DNA from 2 places in the Streptomyces sp. NPDC002324 genome. Region 2 is predicted to be linked to the other one. Evidence: riboswitches for the same ligand, from Rfam matches in the RefSeq annotation. Region 2 holds a riboswitch; the other holds the start of a gene.

Region 1 (7,336 bases), on a different contig from region 2:
GCGCCGCGCACCGCCCTGAGCGGAAGATCCCATTCTGGCCCACGGCGATCCCCCCGTTCGTACGATCGGGCTCGGCCTCCCGCAGGAGGCGTCCATGACAACCGAACACAGGGGGAACAATGTCCGGCTTTTCCAGGCGGTCGCTGCTCGGATACTCGGGATCGGCGGCGGCAGGGGCGGTACTCACGTCGAACGGCACCGCTCAGGCGGCGACGGCGGTGAGCACGGAGACCTCGGAGGGCATGAGCACCGAGACCGGGGCGGGAGGGGCGGCCGACTTCCCCGAGGGCGCCAGGTTCAGCGGCACGGTTCGTATGCCCGGCACCGAGATGACGGAACTGACGGTCACCTTCAGCGTCGCCACGACGGAGGCCCCGGCCGCCCAGCGGATCAGCGCGCTCGAAGTCGCGGACGCCCTGAACGAACTCGCCGCCGCCCGCGGCTGGCCGCCGGTCACCTTCTACGGGACCCCGGCCCCCGCGCCGCTCAACTGATCGCCCGGATCCGATCCCACCAGACATTCAATTAGACATCCCACCAGACATCCCGCCGGAGATTCCCGAACCAGAAGTCCCCACCAAGGTCTCCACCAACGCCCCACCGAAGATCCCCGCGGAGCCCCGTTCCGCGGGGATCCGTTCGCTTTCAGCCGATCTCCCTCCTCCAGAGTCCGTACGTCCTGTACATTTTTTACGGAAGTCGATCAGAGGAGGCACACCCCATGCCCGAGAACCCACCGTCGGCCCGTCATGTGCTGCCCGAGTTCACCGAACGCACCAGCACGGGTCACCGGACGATGGATCCGTACTCGAAGCTGCTGGAGGAACGGATCGTGTTCCTCGGGACGCGGATCGACGACACGTCGGCGAACGACGTGATGGCGCAGTTCATGCACCTGGAGTACCAGGCGCCGGACCGGGACATCGCGCTGTACATCAATTCGCCCGGCGGCTCCTTCAGCGCGATGACGGCGCTCTACGACACGATCCGGTTCGTCACCTGTGACGTGGCGACGGTCTGCCTGGGGCAGGCGGGGTCGGCCGCCGCGGTGCTGCTGGCGGCGGGCACACCGGGCAAGCGTTCGATGCTGCCGGGGGCGCGCGTGCTGATCCACCAGCCGGCCCTGGCCGACCCGATCGAGGGGCAGGCGAGCGATCTGGCGCTCCAGGCCGAGGAGTTGACGCGCAACCGCCGGAACCTCGAGGAGATGCTCGTCCGGCACACGGGGCAGAGCCCGGAGCGGATCAGCGCCGACATCGAGCGGGACAAGTTCCTCGACGCCGAGGCGGCGGTGGCGTACGGCCTGGCCGACCGGGTGATCCGGAGCCGCAAGACCCCACCTACACCCCCCTCACCCCCACCACCCTCGTCCACGCCCCCCTCACTCCCGCTCCCCGGCGCGAGGTGAGGCGCGGATGCTCCCGCCCGAACTGCCGCCCCTGCCCGCGCTCACCCGCGCCGAGGCGGAACTGATCGACCGTTATCTGGACGTGGTGGACCTCCTCGGCCGGATCAATCCGGCCCGTCCGGGCGACACGTACCGCGGGCTGCGCGCGGCGCAGGCGCTCGTAGCGAAGGCGACCGCCCTGCGCGACGCGCTCGAACTGATGCACAGACGCGGGGAGAACGAGGTGCACGCCCCGACGCTCGCGCGGGCCCTGCGCATCCTGGACGGCGAGCGGCGCGCCGGCCGGGTGGCGCTGCCGCCGGAGGCGGAGGACTCCCCCGCCTGAGCCGTTCGCGTCACCCGCCTGAACCGATCGCGCATCGGGCGCCGTACTACTGACGGGGCGTCCGGTCCCGGCGCGACGCCCTCCGGTCGGCCTACCGCGATCGACCCATCGGCCCATACGTCGTGAGGACCTGTGAAGTTGCGCAAGATGCCTGGTACATGGGCGGAGTACTGCATTCCGGCGCTGGTGCGGACCTCCTCGACCACTGGGACACAACGAGGGAAAACGCCCTGTCCACCCGAACGGGCGAGTGGTGAGTAAGACCACAAATCCCCGGTTCCGTTGGGATTTTCGCACTTGAGTACGCCAAGATCCCTTCTCGACGACAAGCCCCCGCCGCAGCGGCGGGGCGATCCGGGTGGACGCCGAGTCCTGCCGCCGCCCGGTTACCGGTCGACAGAAGTGCATCGGCAGGAGTGGAGGACCCAAGCACGACGGGTCGCCGGAACGGTCACGCCATGACCGCGCCGAGCAGCCCTTGGGGTGAAGCCGCGTCAGCGGCCGGGCAACTTCGCCAGCCCGAATCCGACAGGTCATCCTTCACAGGCGGCTGACGAAGGGTTGCGCATGACTGCGCTGAATCGTGTCCCGTCGCTGTTGACCCGGGCCGGTACGGCCTCGGCTCTGACCATCGCCGCCGTCGGCGGCAGCATCGTGGTCCCGGGCGTCGCATCCGGCGCCGAGGCCGCCACGGTGGCGTCGAAGGCACTCAAGGTCGCGGCTTCCAAGAAGGGCTCCCCTTACAAGTACGGCGCCGTGGGTCCGGGCAGGTTCGACTGCTCGGGGCTGACGCTCTACTCGTTCAAGAAGGCGGGCAAGAAGCTGCCCCGTACTGCCCAGCAGCAGTACAACAAGACGAAGCACATCTCCGTGAGCAGCCGCAAGCTCGGAGATCTCGTCTTCTTCCACTCGGGCTCGAACGTCTACCACGTCGGTATCTACGCGGGGAAGGGAAAGATCTGGCACTCGCCGAAGACGGGTGACGTCGTCCGGCTGCAGAAGATCTGGACGAAGAGCGTCTGGTACGGCCGGGTCCGCTGACCCACCGCTGGGGGCGGCGGAACTGTCCGCCGCCCCCGCTGGCGTATGTCGTACACATGTGGTTACCCGTGCCGCCATGGCCGAGGAACCCACCCGCCCGGCACGTAACGAGACACCCCTCGAACGCGCCGATCGCAATTTCTCCGAGCTGCTCCAGGAGCTGCGGGTCACCCAGACCGGGGTGCAGATCCTCTTCGCGTTCCTGCTGACGCTGGCCTTCACCCCGCGCTTTCCGGACCTGGACACCTTCCAGCGTGTCACCTACGTGACCACCCTGTTGCTGGCCGTCCTCGCGGCGACGCTCTTCACCGCGCCGGCCGCCCTGCACCGCTCGCTCTTCCAGCAGAACGCCAAGCCCGCCATCGTCCAGGTCTCGTCCCGGTTGGCCACCGCGGGCCTGATCGTGCTGATGCCGGCCTTCACCGGCTCCGTCACGCTCGTCGTGGACGTGACGCTCAGCCGGACGGCCGGTGTCGCCGCCGGGTCCGGCACGCTCCTGGCGTGCCTGCTCCTGTGGGGCCTGCTCCCGAAACTGGTGGGACGCGCCTCGGGCCGCGACACCACGCCGCCGTCGCCACTCCCGCCGCCGACGCCCCTGCCGCCCCCGACGCCACCGGTCGAGGACGACAGCCCCGTCAGGTCTCCGGCGGACCACCTGCGGTGACCGGCTGGACGGGGAGCGTCCACGGAAGTTCGATCGCCACCGTCTTGCCGCCCTCCCGCGTGGGTCTGACGCTCAGCCTGCCGCCGCACTCCGCGGTCAGCCAGCGGATGATGACCATGCCCCGGCCGTTGTCCTGCTGGACGGCGGCCGGCAGGCGTTTGGGAAAGCGCGGATGACTGTCGGTGACGCCGATCCGCAAGTGCTCGTCCCGGTCGAGCGCGATGTCCACGGTGAAGGTGGGCGACTGGCCCAGTGTGTGCTGGACGGCGTTGGTGGCGAGTTCGGACACGATCAGGCGCACGGTGTCCGCGATGCCCGTGTCGCCCGGCAGGCCCCATTCGGCGAGCACGGTGGCGACGTAGTTCCGGGCTGCGGACACCGAGGCGGGATCGCTCGGCAGAGTGACGGATGCTTCCAGGTGATCTGCCATGGCGAGGCGTCCCTTTCCCACGGGACCGGTGTCCGACAGGGAGCGGATGGTTCGACTACGGTCCCGGACTGGTGCTTCGCGCCAGACTGCCACTACCTGGGCCGTCACGCGTGGCGATCCACCAAGATGTGCATATATCTGTCGCTCGAAGCGGTGAACTATCCGACGACCGAACGTATTTGGGTGGGGTCTTCGTCCATCCTCTGTCGTCACCCCGACATCCGGTGTCGTCACCGCGATCGAGAGCGCCGGGCGGAAGGAGAATCCCATGCAGTACGGTCCGGCGGTGCGCCGCCGCAAGCTAGGTGCCGAGTTGCGTGTCCTGCGCACCCGTTCGGCGCTCACGAGCATCGAGGCGGCCCATCGCGTCGGCTGGCACCAGTCCAAGGTGAGCCGGATCGAGACGGGCGCCAGCGGGGTGAAGCCCGCGGACGTCCGCAAGCTCCTGGACGCGTACGGGATCGACGACACCGAGTTACGGGAGCTGCTCCTGGCGCTCGCGGGCTCCGAGGACGGCGGTGGGCGGCACAACTGGTGGCACGCGTACCGGGGCGTACTGCCGCCGACGTACCGGGACTTCATCAGCCTGGAGTCGCAGGCCGGGGGCATGCGGACGCTGGAGACCTCGGTCGTTCCGGGTCTGCTGCAGATCCCCGAGTACGCGCGGGCGGTGACACGGGCCGCGGTGGAGGGGCTGGATGACGACAAACTCGACGCGCTCGTGGAAGTGCGGCTCGCGCGGCAGGAGGTGCTGCGCGGGAACCCGCCGATGGAGCTGAGCGCCGTGCTCGACGAGGGCGTTCTCCGGCGTGTGGTGGGCGGTCCCGAGATCATGTCCCGGCAGCTGGTCCGTCTGGTCGAGGCGGCGCGGCTTCCCCAAGTGCGACTGCAGGTGCTCCCGTTCACTGCCGGGGCGCATATCGGCGTCACGGGACCTTTCGTAATTTTCTCATTTCGGAGCACATCCGATCTGGACGTGGTTGTTCTCGACCACTTGACGAGTAGCCTCTATCTCGAACGGAAAGAAGACCTCAAGGCGTATGTCGAGGCCTTCAACGCCCTTCAGATCCACGCCCTTTCGCCCGAGGACTCGTTGGATTACATCGCCGGGCTAGCCGCCGGCGCGTAAGGAGGCACCATGTCCGCACTGCCTCGGAACGTACCCACCAGTACCGAACTGCCCGATGTGCGATGGCTGCGCAGCAGCCGCAGTACCGGGATAAACAACTGTGTGGAGACGGCCCGTCCGGGATCCGGCCGCTGGGCCGGGCTGGTGGCCGTACGCGACTCGAAGAACACGGCGGGGCCCGCCCTGTTGTTCGACCCCGACGCCTGGGAGGGATTCATCACCACGCTGCGGTGACCCCCACCGACAGCGTTCGTCCTTCCGCTTGCGGCGAGGCTCGGCCGGGACGCCGACTCACGGTCGCGTATCGCCGATGATCCCCACGGCTCGGTCGATCTGCCCCTGCGTGAGATCCGCACGGGCGGTCAGCCGCAGCCGCGAGACGCCGTCGGGCACGGACGGCGGGCGGAAACAGCCGACGGCGAGACCCGCCGCCCGGCAGTCCGCCGCCCACCGCAGCGCCTGATCCGGCGACGGCGCGCGTACGGACACCACGGCGGCGTCGGGCCGCACCGCTTCATGGCCCGACGCCGTCAGCCGTGCGTGCAGCTCCCTGGCCACCTCACGGGCCCGCGCGGCCCGCTCGGGCTCCCGGCGCAGCAGCCGGAGCGCGGCGAGCGCCGCGCCGGTCGCGGCCGGGGCGAGACCCGTGTCGAAGATGAACGTACGGGCCGCGTTGACCAGGTGGTCGATGACGGGCGCCGGGCCGAGGACGGCACCGCCCTGGCTGCCGAGCGACTTCGACAGCGTGACCGTCACGACGACGTCGGGGGCGCCCGCGAGCCCCGCCGCGTGCGGCGCGCCCCGGCCGCCGTCGCCCAGGACACCGAGGCCGTGGGCGTCGTCCACGACGAGTCCGGCGCCGTACTCCCGGCAGGCGGCGGCGAGGGAGGCCAGCGGGGCGGCGTCGCCGTCCACGGAGAAGACCGTGTCGGAGACGGCGACGGCGGTGCCCCGGGCGGCCGTGCCGAGCGCCTTGCGGACGGCGTCGGGATCGGCGTGGGCGACGACCTGGGTGGTGCCGCGGGCGAGCCGGCAGCCGTCGATGAGGGAGGCGTGGTTGCCCGCGTCCGAGACGATCAGGGAGCCGTGCGGGGCGAGCGCGGTGACGGCGGCGAGGTTGGCGGCGTAGCCGGAGGAGAAGACGAGCGCGGCCTCGAAGCCGCAGAAGTCGGCCAGTTCCCGTTCCAGTTCGCCGTGGAGTTCGGTGGTGCCGGTGACCAGCCGGGAGCCGGTCGCGCCGCCGCCCCAGCGGCGCGCGGCCCCGGCGGCGCCCTCGGTGACCTCGGGGTGCCGGGCGAGGCCGAGGTAGTCGTTGCTCGCGAGGTCGAGCAGGGGTGAGTCGGCCGGACGGGGGCGCAGGGTGCGTACGAGCCCGGCCCGGCGGCGTGCCGACGCCTGCTCGTCGATCCAGCCGAACGCCATGGGTCCTCCGGGGGTGGTGTGGGCGACCCGCGGCACCGTGGCCGTCAGGGACGGGCACGGCGGGGGCTTTTGTAGGCAGTGCACAGACACTAGTGGCAGGGCCGGGCGCCCACGATGTGGCAATACCCACACGTCGATCCCACTCTGTTGTCCGAACTCTCCTTGGCCGAGAGCGGTCCCGTAGGACAGGATCGGCTCTCATGGACCTGCTGAACACGCTGGTGGACAAGGGGCTCCGGCGCGAGCCGCCGAGCCGTGCCGAGGCGCTCGCCGTTCTGGGCACCTCCGACGACGAGCTGTTGGACGTGGTGGCCGCGGCCGGGAAGGTGCGCCGGCACTGGTTCGGGCGCCGGGTGAAACTGAACTATCTGGTCAACCTCAAGTCCGGTCTCTGTCCCGAGGACTGCTCCTACTGCTCCCAGCGGCTCGGCTCCACGGCCGGCATCCTCAAGTACAGCTGGCTCAAGCCCGACGAGGCCTCCAAGGCCGCGGCGGCCGGGCTCGCCGGTGGCGCGAAGCGGGTCTGTCTGGTGGCGTCCGGGCGCGGCCCGACCGACCGGGACGTGGACCGGGTCTCCGACACCATCAAGACGATCAAGGACCAGAACGAGGGCGTCGAGGTGTGCGCCTGTCTGGGTCTGCTCTCCGACGGCCAGGCCGAACGCCTGCGCGAGGCCGGCGCGGACGCCTACAACCACAACCTGAACACGTCCGAGGCGACGTACGGCGAGATCACGACGACGCACACGTACGCCGACCGGGTGGACACCGTGCGAAAGGCGCACGCGGCGGGGCTGTCGGCCTGTTCGGGCCTGATCGCGGGTATGGGCGAGAGCGACGAGGACCTGGTCGACGTCGTCTTCTCGCTCCGTGAGCTGGACCCGGACTCGGTTCCGGTGAACTTCCTGATCCCGTTC
Region 2 (7,336 bases):
CCTCCGGCACGAAGCCGTTCTTGATCTCGATGACCAGGCGCAGGCCGTGGGCGCGGTCGGTGAGGTCCTTGACATCGGCGATGCCCTGGAGCTTCTTCGCGCCGACCAGGTCCTTGATCTTGGCGATCACCTTCTCCGGGCCGACGGTGAACGGCAGTTCGGTGACGATCAGGCCCTTGCGGCGGGCCGTCACGTTGTCCACCGTCACCGTGGCGCGGATCTTGAAGGTGCCGCGGCCCGTCGCGTACGCGTCCCTGATGCCGGTGAGACCGACGATCCGGCCGCCGGTCGGCAGGTCGGGGCCCGGGACGTGCTTCATCAGCGTGTCCAGGTCGGCGTTCGGATACCGGATCAGGTGGCGGGCGGCCGCGATGACCTCGCCCAGGTTGTGCGGCGGCATGTTGGTGGCCATGCCGACGGCGATGCCCGACGCGCCGTTGACCAGGAGGTTCGGGAAGGCGGCGGGCAGGGCCACCGGCTCCTGCTCCTGGCCGTCGTAGTTCGGGGAGAAGTCGACCGTGTTCTCCTCGATCGACTCCGTCATCAGGCTCGTCGCGTCGGCCATCCGGCACTCGGTGTACCGCATGGCGGCCGGCGGGTCGTCGTTGCCCAGCGAGCCGAAGTTGCCGTGGCCGTCGACCAGGGGGAGCCGCATGGAGAAGGGCTGGGCGAGGCGGACCAGGGCGTCGTAGATCGACGAGTCGCCGTGCGGGTGCAACTTACCCATGACCTCGCCGACCACGCGGGCGCACTTCACATAGCCGCGGTCGGGGCGCAGGCCCATCTCGTTCATCTGGTAGACGATCCGGCGGTGCACCGGCTTGAGTCCGTCACGGGCGTCCGGCAGGGCTCGGGAGTAGATGACCGAGTACGCGTACTCCAGGAAGGAGCCCTGCATCTCGTCGACGACGTCGATGTCGAGGATCCGCTCCTCGAACGCGTCGTCGGGCGGCGGGGTCTTCGTGCTGCGGCGGGCCATCGCTGCCGGCTCCTCTTTTTCTGGTCGCTCACCTACGGGGCGCTCACGTCTCCGGCTCACTCGCGGCGCGAGGTGAACGGGAACTGACGCGCACCATTGTGGACTGCCGCACTGACAACCCCGACACGACCCGGCGCCGACCGCCGGGCACGGCCTGCCGGGCCGCCGCGTCAACAGCGTGCGCCGACCTTAACCAGTGACCGCCGGTCGCAACCCCCATCTCGCTCTCGGCGTACGGCGCCCGGGAACTTCTCCAGGGGTCCGCGCGCTTGCATACAGTGGCGGGACCGGCAGGAAACAGCGGTTTCCGCGACGATTCCACGACGGATCCCGCGCACACAGCACAGCGATCGAAGGGACGTACCGCCCATGGGTCACACGGCCACAGCCGAGGCCGGCTCCGAAGGCCTGACAGTGAGGGAGCACCGCCTGGACAACGGCCTGCGCGTGGTGCTCTCCGAGGACCACCTGACCCCGGTCGCCGCGGTGTGCCTCTGGTACGACGTCGGTTCGCGTCACGAGGTCGCGGGCCGTACGGGCCTCGCCCACCTCTTCGAACACCTGATGTTCCAGGGCTCGGGCCAGGTCAAGGACAACGGCCACTTCGAGCTGGTCCAGGGCGCGGGCGGTTCGCTGAACGGCACCACCAGCTGGGAGCGCACCAACTACTTCGAGACCATGCCCACCCATCAGCTGGAGCTGGCGCTGTGGCTGGAGGCCGACCGCATGGGCAGCCTGCTGCTCGCGCTCGACCAGAAGAACCTGGACAACCAGCGGGCCGTCGTCAAGAACGAGCGCCGCCAGCGGTACGACAACGTGCCCTACGGCACCGCCTTCGAGAAGATCTTCCGCCTGGCCTACCCCGAGGGCCACCCCTACCGGCACACGCCCATCGGCTCGATGGACGACCTGGAGGCGGCCAGCCTGGAGGACGCCCAGCAGTTCTTCCGGACGTACTACGCGCCCAACAACGCCGTCCTGTCGATCGTCGGCGACATCGACCCGGAGCAGACCCTCGTTTGGGTGGAGAAGTACTTCGGCTCCATCCCCGCGTACGACGGCAAGCCCGCGCCCCGCGACGGCTCGCTGCCGGACGTCATGGGCGAGCAGCTGCGCGAGGTCGTCGAGGAGAACGTGCCCGCGCGCGCGTTGATGGCCGCCTACCGGCTGCCGGAGGACGGCACGCGCGCGTGCGACGCGGCCGACCTGGCGCTCACGATCCTCGGCGGCGGCGAGTCGTCCCGCCTCTACAACCGGCTCGTGCGACGTGACCGTACGGCCGTGACGGCCGGTTTCGGCCTGCTGCGGCTGGCCGGCGCGCCCTCCATGGCGTGGATGGACGTCAAGACCTCCGGTGACGTCGAGGTGCCGGTCATCGAGGCCGCCGTCGACGAGGAGCTCGCCCGGTTCGCGGCGGAGGGCCCGACGGCCGAGGAGATGGAGCGCGCCCAGGCCCAGTTGGAGCGCGAGTGGCTGGACCGGCTCGGCACGGTCGCCGGCCGCGCCGACGAACTGTGCCGGTACGCGGTCCTGTTCGGCGACCCGAAGCTCGCCCTCACCGCCGTCGACCGGGTCCTGTCGGTGACGGCCGACGAGGTCCAGGAGATCGCCAAGGCCCGCCTGAGGCCCGACAACCGCGCGGTGCTCGTCTACGAGCCCGTCGCCGGTGAAGAGGGCGCCGAAGAGGAGGCCGCCGACGCGGAGGCCGTCGAGAGCACCGACGAGAACGAGGAGTCGGCGAAGTGACCGAGCTCGCGAGCATGGAATTCCACCCGCAGCCCCAGGCCGGCGACGCCCGCCCCTGGGCGTTCCCGGCGCCCGAGCGCGGCACCCTGGCCAACGGCCTGACCGTGCTGCACTGCCACCGCCCCGGCCAGCAGGTCGTCGCCGTCGAGGTCGTCCTCGACGCGCCCCTGGACGCCGAACCGGCCGGCCTCGACGGTGTCGCCACCATCATGACCCGGGCGTTCTCCGAGGGCACCGACAAGCACACGGCCGAGGAGTTCGCCGCCGAGCTGGAGCGCTGCGGCGCCACCCTCGACTCGCACGCCGACCACCCCGGCGTACGCCTGTCCCTCGAAGTGCCCGTGTCGCGGCTGGAGAAGGCCCTGGGGCTGCTCGCCGACGCCCTGCGGGCCCCCGCGTTCGACGACGGCGAGATCGAGCGTCTGGTGGCCAACAGGCTCGACGAGATCCCGCACGAGACCGCCAACCCGGGCCGCCGGGCCGCCAAGGAGCTCTCCCGGCAGCTGTTCCCGGCCACGTCGCGCATGTCGCGGCCCCGCCAGGGCACCGAGGAGACCGTGGAGGGCATCGACTCCGCGGCCGTACGCGCCTTCTACGAGCGGCACGTGCGCCCCGCGACGGCCACCGCCGTGGTCGTCGGCGACCTCACCGGGGTCGACCTCGACACGCTGCTGGGCGACACCCTGGGCGCCTGGACCGGCTCCCCGGCCAAGCCGAGCGTCGCCCCCGCGGTGAGCGCCGACGACACCGGGCGCGTGATCATCGTGGACCGTCCCGGTTCCGTGCAGACCCAGTTGCTCATCGGACGGGTGGGCGCCGACCGGCACGACCGGGTGTGGCCGGCCCAGGTGCTCGGCACCTACTGCCTCGGCGGCACCCTCACCTCCCGCCTGGACCGCGTCCTGCGGGAGGAGAAGGGCTACACCTACGGGGTGCGCGCGTTCGGTCAGGTGCTGCGTTCCGGGCCGGAGGGATCGGGCACGGCGATGCTGGCCATCAGCGGTTCCATCGACACGCCCAACACCGGGCCGGCGCTCGACGACCTGTGGACCGTGCTGCGGACCCTCGCCGCCGAGGGGCTGACCGACGCCGAGCGCGACGTCGCCGTCCAGAACCTCGTCGGGGTCGCCCCTCTCAAGTTCGAGACGGCGGCGGCCGTGGCGGGCACGCTGGCCGACCAGGTCGAGCAGTTCCTGCCGGACGACTACCAGTCGACGCTGTACCGCCAACTCGCCGCCACCGGCACGGTGGAGGCCACCGCGGCCGTTGTGAACGCCTTCCCGGTGGACCGTCTGGTGACCGTCCTCGTCGGGGACGCCGCGCAGATCGAGGAGCCGGTCAGGGCCCTCGGGATCGGTGAAGTCACCGTCGTACCGGCCGAGTAGGGATCCGAGGGGAAACCGGACAGAAGGACACGCACGTGTGAGGCCCTGGTGACTGAAGAGTCACCAGGGCCCGTGTTTGTCCGTATTGATGGCGGAGGTTGTGTGTCTGACCTGTGGCGTAGTTAACAAATCCTGTGATCCGTTTGTTATTTCGAAGACGGTCCACTTAGCGTCGGTCCGGCTGTTCGTCAGATGTTCGCCGCAGCCGCGGCACCGGACAGTCATCGCCGAATCCCCATGGCGCGAGCCCGGGGAGCCGGGGACCCACCGAAGTCCCCTGGGGTGAATCGGGTGCCCTTCGCGAGCGACGCGAAACGAGGGGCAGCCGTAGGAGACCTTCCTGCTCCGAACCCGTCAGCTAACCCGGTAGGCGAGAAGGAAGGAAAGGACCAGCCACTTCATGGCGTTCACCCGCGCCCCTGGGAAGCACCGCCGTCCCGGCCGTGTACAGCGCACGACCACGAGGAACGTGGGCGTAGCCGCTCTCACCACCACCGGTGTCATCGGCACCCTCGCAGGCCCCGCGCTCGCCGCGGAGGAGCCCGCGGTCGAGCAGACCGGCCTGAACCAGATCATCGTCCTCGGCGACACGGTCGCCGACCAGGTGGACGCCCAGGCCGTTGCCCAGCAGCAGGCCGCCGAGGTGGCTGAGGTCAAGAAGAAGGCGCAGGAGGAGGCCCGCAAGGCCGCCGCCGAGAAGGCCGAGCAGGAACGTGCCGCCGCCAAGGAGCGCGAGGAGATCAAGGCCCGCGCCGCCCGCGCGGCCGAGCGCGAGCGCCTCAACACCTACGTCTCGCCCATCAGCGGCTCGTACATCTCCACCGGCTACAAGGCCGGCGGCGCCGTCTGGTCCTCCGGCAGCCACACCGGCGTCGACTTCCACGCCGCCACCGGCACGGCCGTCCTCGCGGTCGGCTCCGGCACCGTCGTGGAGGCGGGCTGGGGCGGGGCGTACGGCAACAACATCGTCATCAGGATGGCCGACGGCACGTACACCCAGTACGGCCACCTGTCGTCCATCGGCGTCTCCGTCGGCCAGACGGTCACCCCCGGCCAGCAGATCGGCCTCTCCGGCGCGACCGGCAACGTCACCGGCCCGCACCTGCACTTCGAGGCCCGGACGACGGCCGAGTACGGCTCGGACATCGATCCCGTCGCCTACCTGCGCTCGCACGGTGTGAACGTCTGAGACACCGCTCCACGCTTCTGGTGAAGGCCCCGGCTCATCGAGCCGGGGCTTTCCGCGTTGTGCGAACGCCCCGTGACGTACCTCCTGTCCAAAAAATATCCCTGGATTCCGGCCCGCCGTCGGAAATTCCGGCTCGCTGCAATAGAGTCGCTGGAAGACACGTCAATCATCGACGTTTCACGGGGATTAAGGCGGAGGTCGGTCATGCGTATTCCGGCACATTCGGTATGCACGGCGATCCGAGATGACATCGTCGCGGGTGTCTACGAGCGCGGCAGCCGTCTCACCGAGGAACTGCTCGCCCGCCGGTACGGCGTCAGCCGGGTCCCCGTGCGTGAGGCGCTGCGCACGCTGGAGGCCGAGGGCTTCGTGGTGACCCGCCGGCACGCGGGCGCGTGCGTCGCCGAGCCGACCGAGCAGGAGGCCGCCGACCTGCTGGAGATGCGCATGCTGCTGGAGCCGCTGGGAGCCGCCCGTGCCGCCCAGCGCCGCACGGAGGCCCACCTCAAGGTGCTGCGCGGCCTGGTCAGACTGGGCCAGGAACGGGCCAGGCGGGGCACCAGCGAGGATCTGCGCTCCCTGGGGGGCTGGTTCCACGAGACGCTCGCACAGGCGTCCGGCAGCCCTGCCCTGACCTCGACACTCGCCCAGCTGCGGCACAAGATCGCCTGGATGTACGCGGTCGAGGCACCCGCCGATCCCGTGGAGTCCTGGGCGGAACACGGCGGCATCGTGGACGCCGTCGCGCGCGGCGACGGCGACCGGGCCCGGACGATCACGTCCCTGCACACCGAGCGCGCCACCGCCGCGCACCGCTTCCGATTTCCGGGCGGGGCCGGCGCGGCGGAACGGGCGGAGCGTGTGAGAACTTCGCAACACCCCGTAAACATGTCGAGCCTGCGGCATTAACACGGGAGCCGTATACAAAGAGGCGAGAATTCCGAGGGGCATTCTTTCTGCTGCCCGCAGAACGAAATCGGAGCGGCGGCAGAGGGAAATCGGGGCGGTAGGGGAACGAAATGGCGAAGGGCCCGCCCGATAAATCGGACGAGCCCTTCGCCATGGTGTGCGGGTGGCCTTTCAGGCCTGTTTCCGTTCCGGGCACCCGGTCACGGGGTCGCTCAGACCGTCTCGGGGAGTTCCTCGAGTCCCTCGGCCACGAGCTTCGCCAGACGGTCGAGCGCGACGTCCGCGCCCTCGGCCTCGGACGCGAGCACGATCTCCTCGCCGCCCTGGGCGCCGAGGCCCAGGACCGCCAGCATGGAGGCCGCGTTGACGGGGTTCCCGTCGGCCTTGGCGATCGTCACGGGGATACCGGAGGCCGTGGTGGCCCGGACGAAGATGGATGCGGGTCGGGCGTGGAGGCCCTCGGCCCAGCCGACGTTGACGCGGCGCTCAGCCATGTGATGCTGCCCTTCGGATGTCTCGGGTGGTTCAGAGAGGTCTAGACCGGGTTGTCTAGACCAGTTTCCCATATGGCGCGACGGAGCGGAACGGGCCCACGGCCTGGCCACGAACCGGCTCTCGCGCTTCTGTTGTGCTTCCCCAGACTGCCCCGCGCCGTAGCCGGACGCGAGCCGTACTCTGGGGCCCATGCAGACCTCGTCGGACCGGCACGAGTACCCCGCCCACTGGGAGGCCGACGTGGTGCTGCGCGACGGCGGCACCGCACGCGTCAGGCCCATCACCGTCGACGACGCCGAGCGTCTGGTCAGCTTCTACGAGCAGGTCTCGGACGAGTCGAAGTACTACCGCTTCTTCGCGCCGTACCCTCGCCTGTCCGCCAAGGACGTCCACCGCTTCACGCACCACGACTTCGTGGACCGGGTGGGGCTCGCCGCCACGGTCGGCGGCGAGTTCATCGCCACCGTACGCTACGACCGGATCGGCGCCGACGGAATGGCCGCGTCAGCCCCCGCCGACGAGGCGGAGGTCGCCTTCCTCGTCCAGGACGCCCACCAGGGCCGCGGCGTGGCCTCCGCCCTCCTCGAACACATCGCCGCCGTCGCCCGCGAGCGCGGCATCAGACGCTTCGCG

The links. Region 2 has a riboswitch for cyclic di-AMP ahead of ACWCRJ_RS09340 (M23 family metallopeptidase). Riboswitches for the same ligand answer to the same signal wherever they lie in the genome.
Region 1: another riboswitch for cyclic di-AMP. It lies ahead of ACWCRJ_RS03605 (C40 family peptidase); the one in region 2 lies ahead of ACWCRJ_RS09340 (M23 family metallopeptidase).

The regions. Positions count from the first base shown of each region.
Region 1 is NZ_JBSFCF010000002.1:120,237-127,572, reverse strand. Features, by position in the region: gene ACWCRJ_RS03620 (hypothetical protein) at 243-494, shown strand; gene ACWCRJ_RS03615 (ATP-dependent Clp protease proteolytic subunit) at 722-1,408, shown strand; gene ACWCRJ_RS03610 (hypothetical protein) at 1,416-1,733, shown strand; cyclic di-AMP (ydaO/yuaA leader) riboswitch at 2,127-2,297, shown strand; gene ACWCRJ_RS03605 (C40 family peptidase) at 2,301-2,774, shown strand; gene ACWCRJ_RS03600 (DUF6328 family protein) at 2,851-3,438, shown strand; gene ACWCRJ_RS03595 (ATP-binding protein) at 3,410-3,868, opposite strand; gene ACWCRJ_RS03590 (helix-turn-helix domain-containing protein) at 4,137-4,997, shown strand; gene ACWCRJ_RS03585 (DUF397 domain-containing protein) at 5,007-5,231, shown strand; gene ACWCRJ_RS03580 (8-amino-7-oxononanoate synthase) at 5,289-6,419, opposite strand; gene bioB (biotin synthase BioB) at 6,620-7,336, shown strand, end outside.
Region 2 is NZ_JBSFCF010000005.1:43,245-50,580, forward strand. Features, by position in the region: gene ACWCRJ_RS09325 (DNA gyrase/topoisomerase IV subunit A) at 1-979, opposite strand, end outside; gene ACWCRJ_RS09330 (M16 family metallopeptidase) at 1,349-2,725, shown strand; gene ACWCRJ_RS09335 (M16 family metallopeptidase) at 2,722-4,110, shown strand; cyclic di-AMP (ydaO/yuaA leader) riboswitch at 4,326-4,497, shown strand; gene ACWCRJ_RS09340 (M23 family metallopeptidase) at 4,511-5,299, shown strand; gene ACWCRJ_RS09345 (GntR family transcriptional regulator) at 5,504-6,208, shown strand; gene ACWCRJ_RS09350 (HPr family phosphocarrier protein) at 6,421-6,702, opposite strand; gene ACWCRJ_RS09355 (bifunctional acetate--CoA ligase family protein/GNAT family N-acetyltransferase) at 6,893-7,336, shown strand, end outside.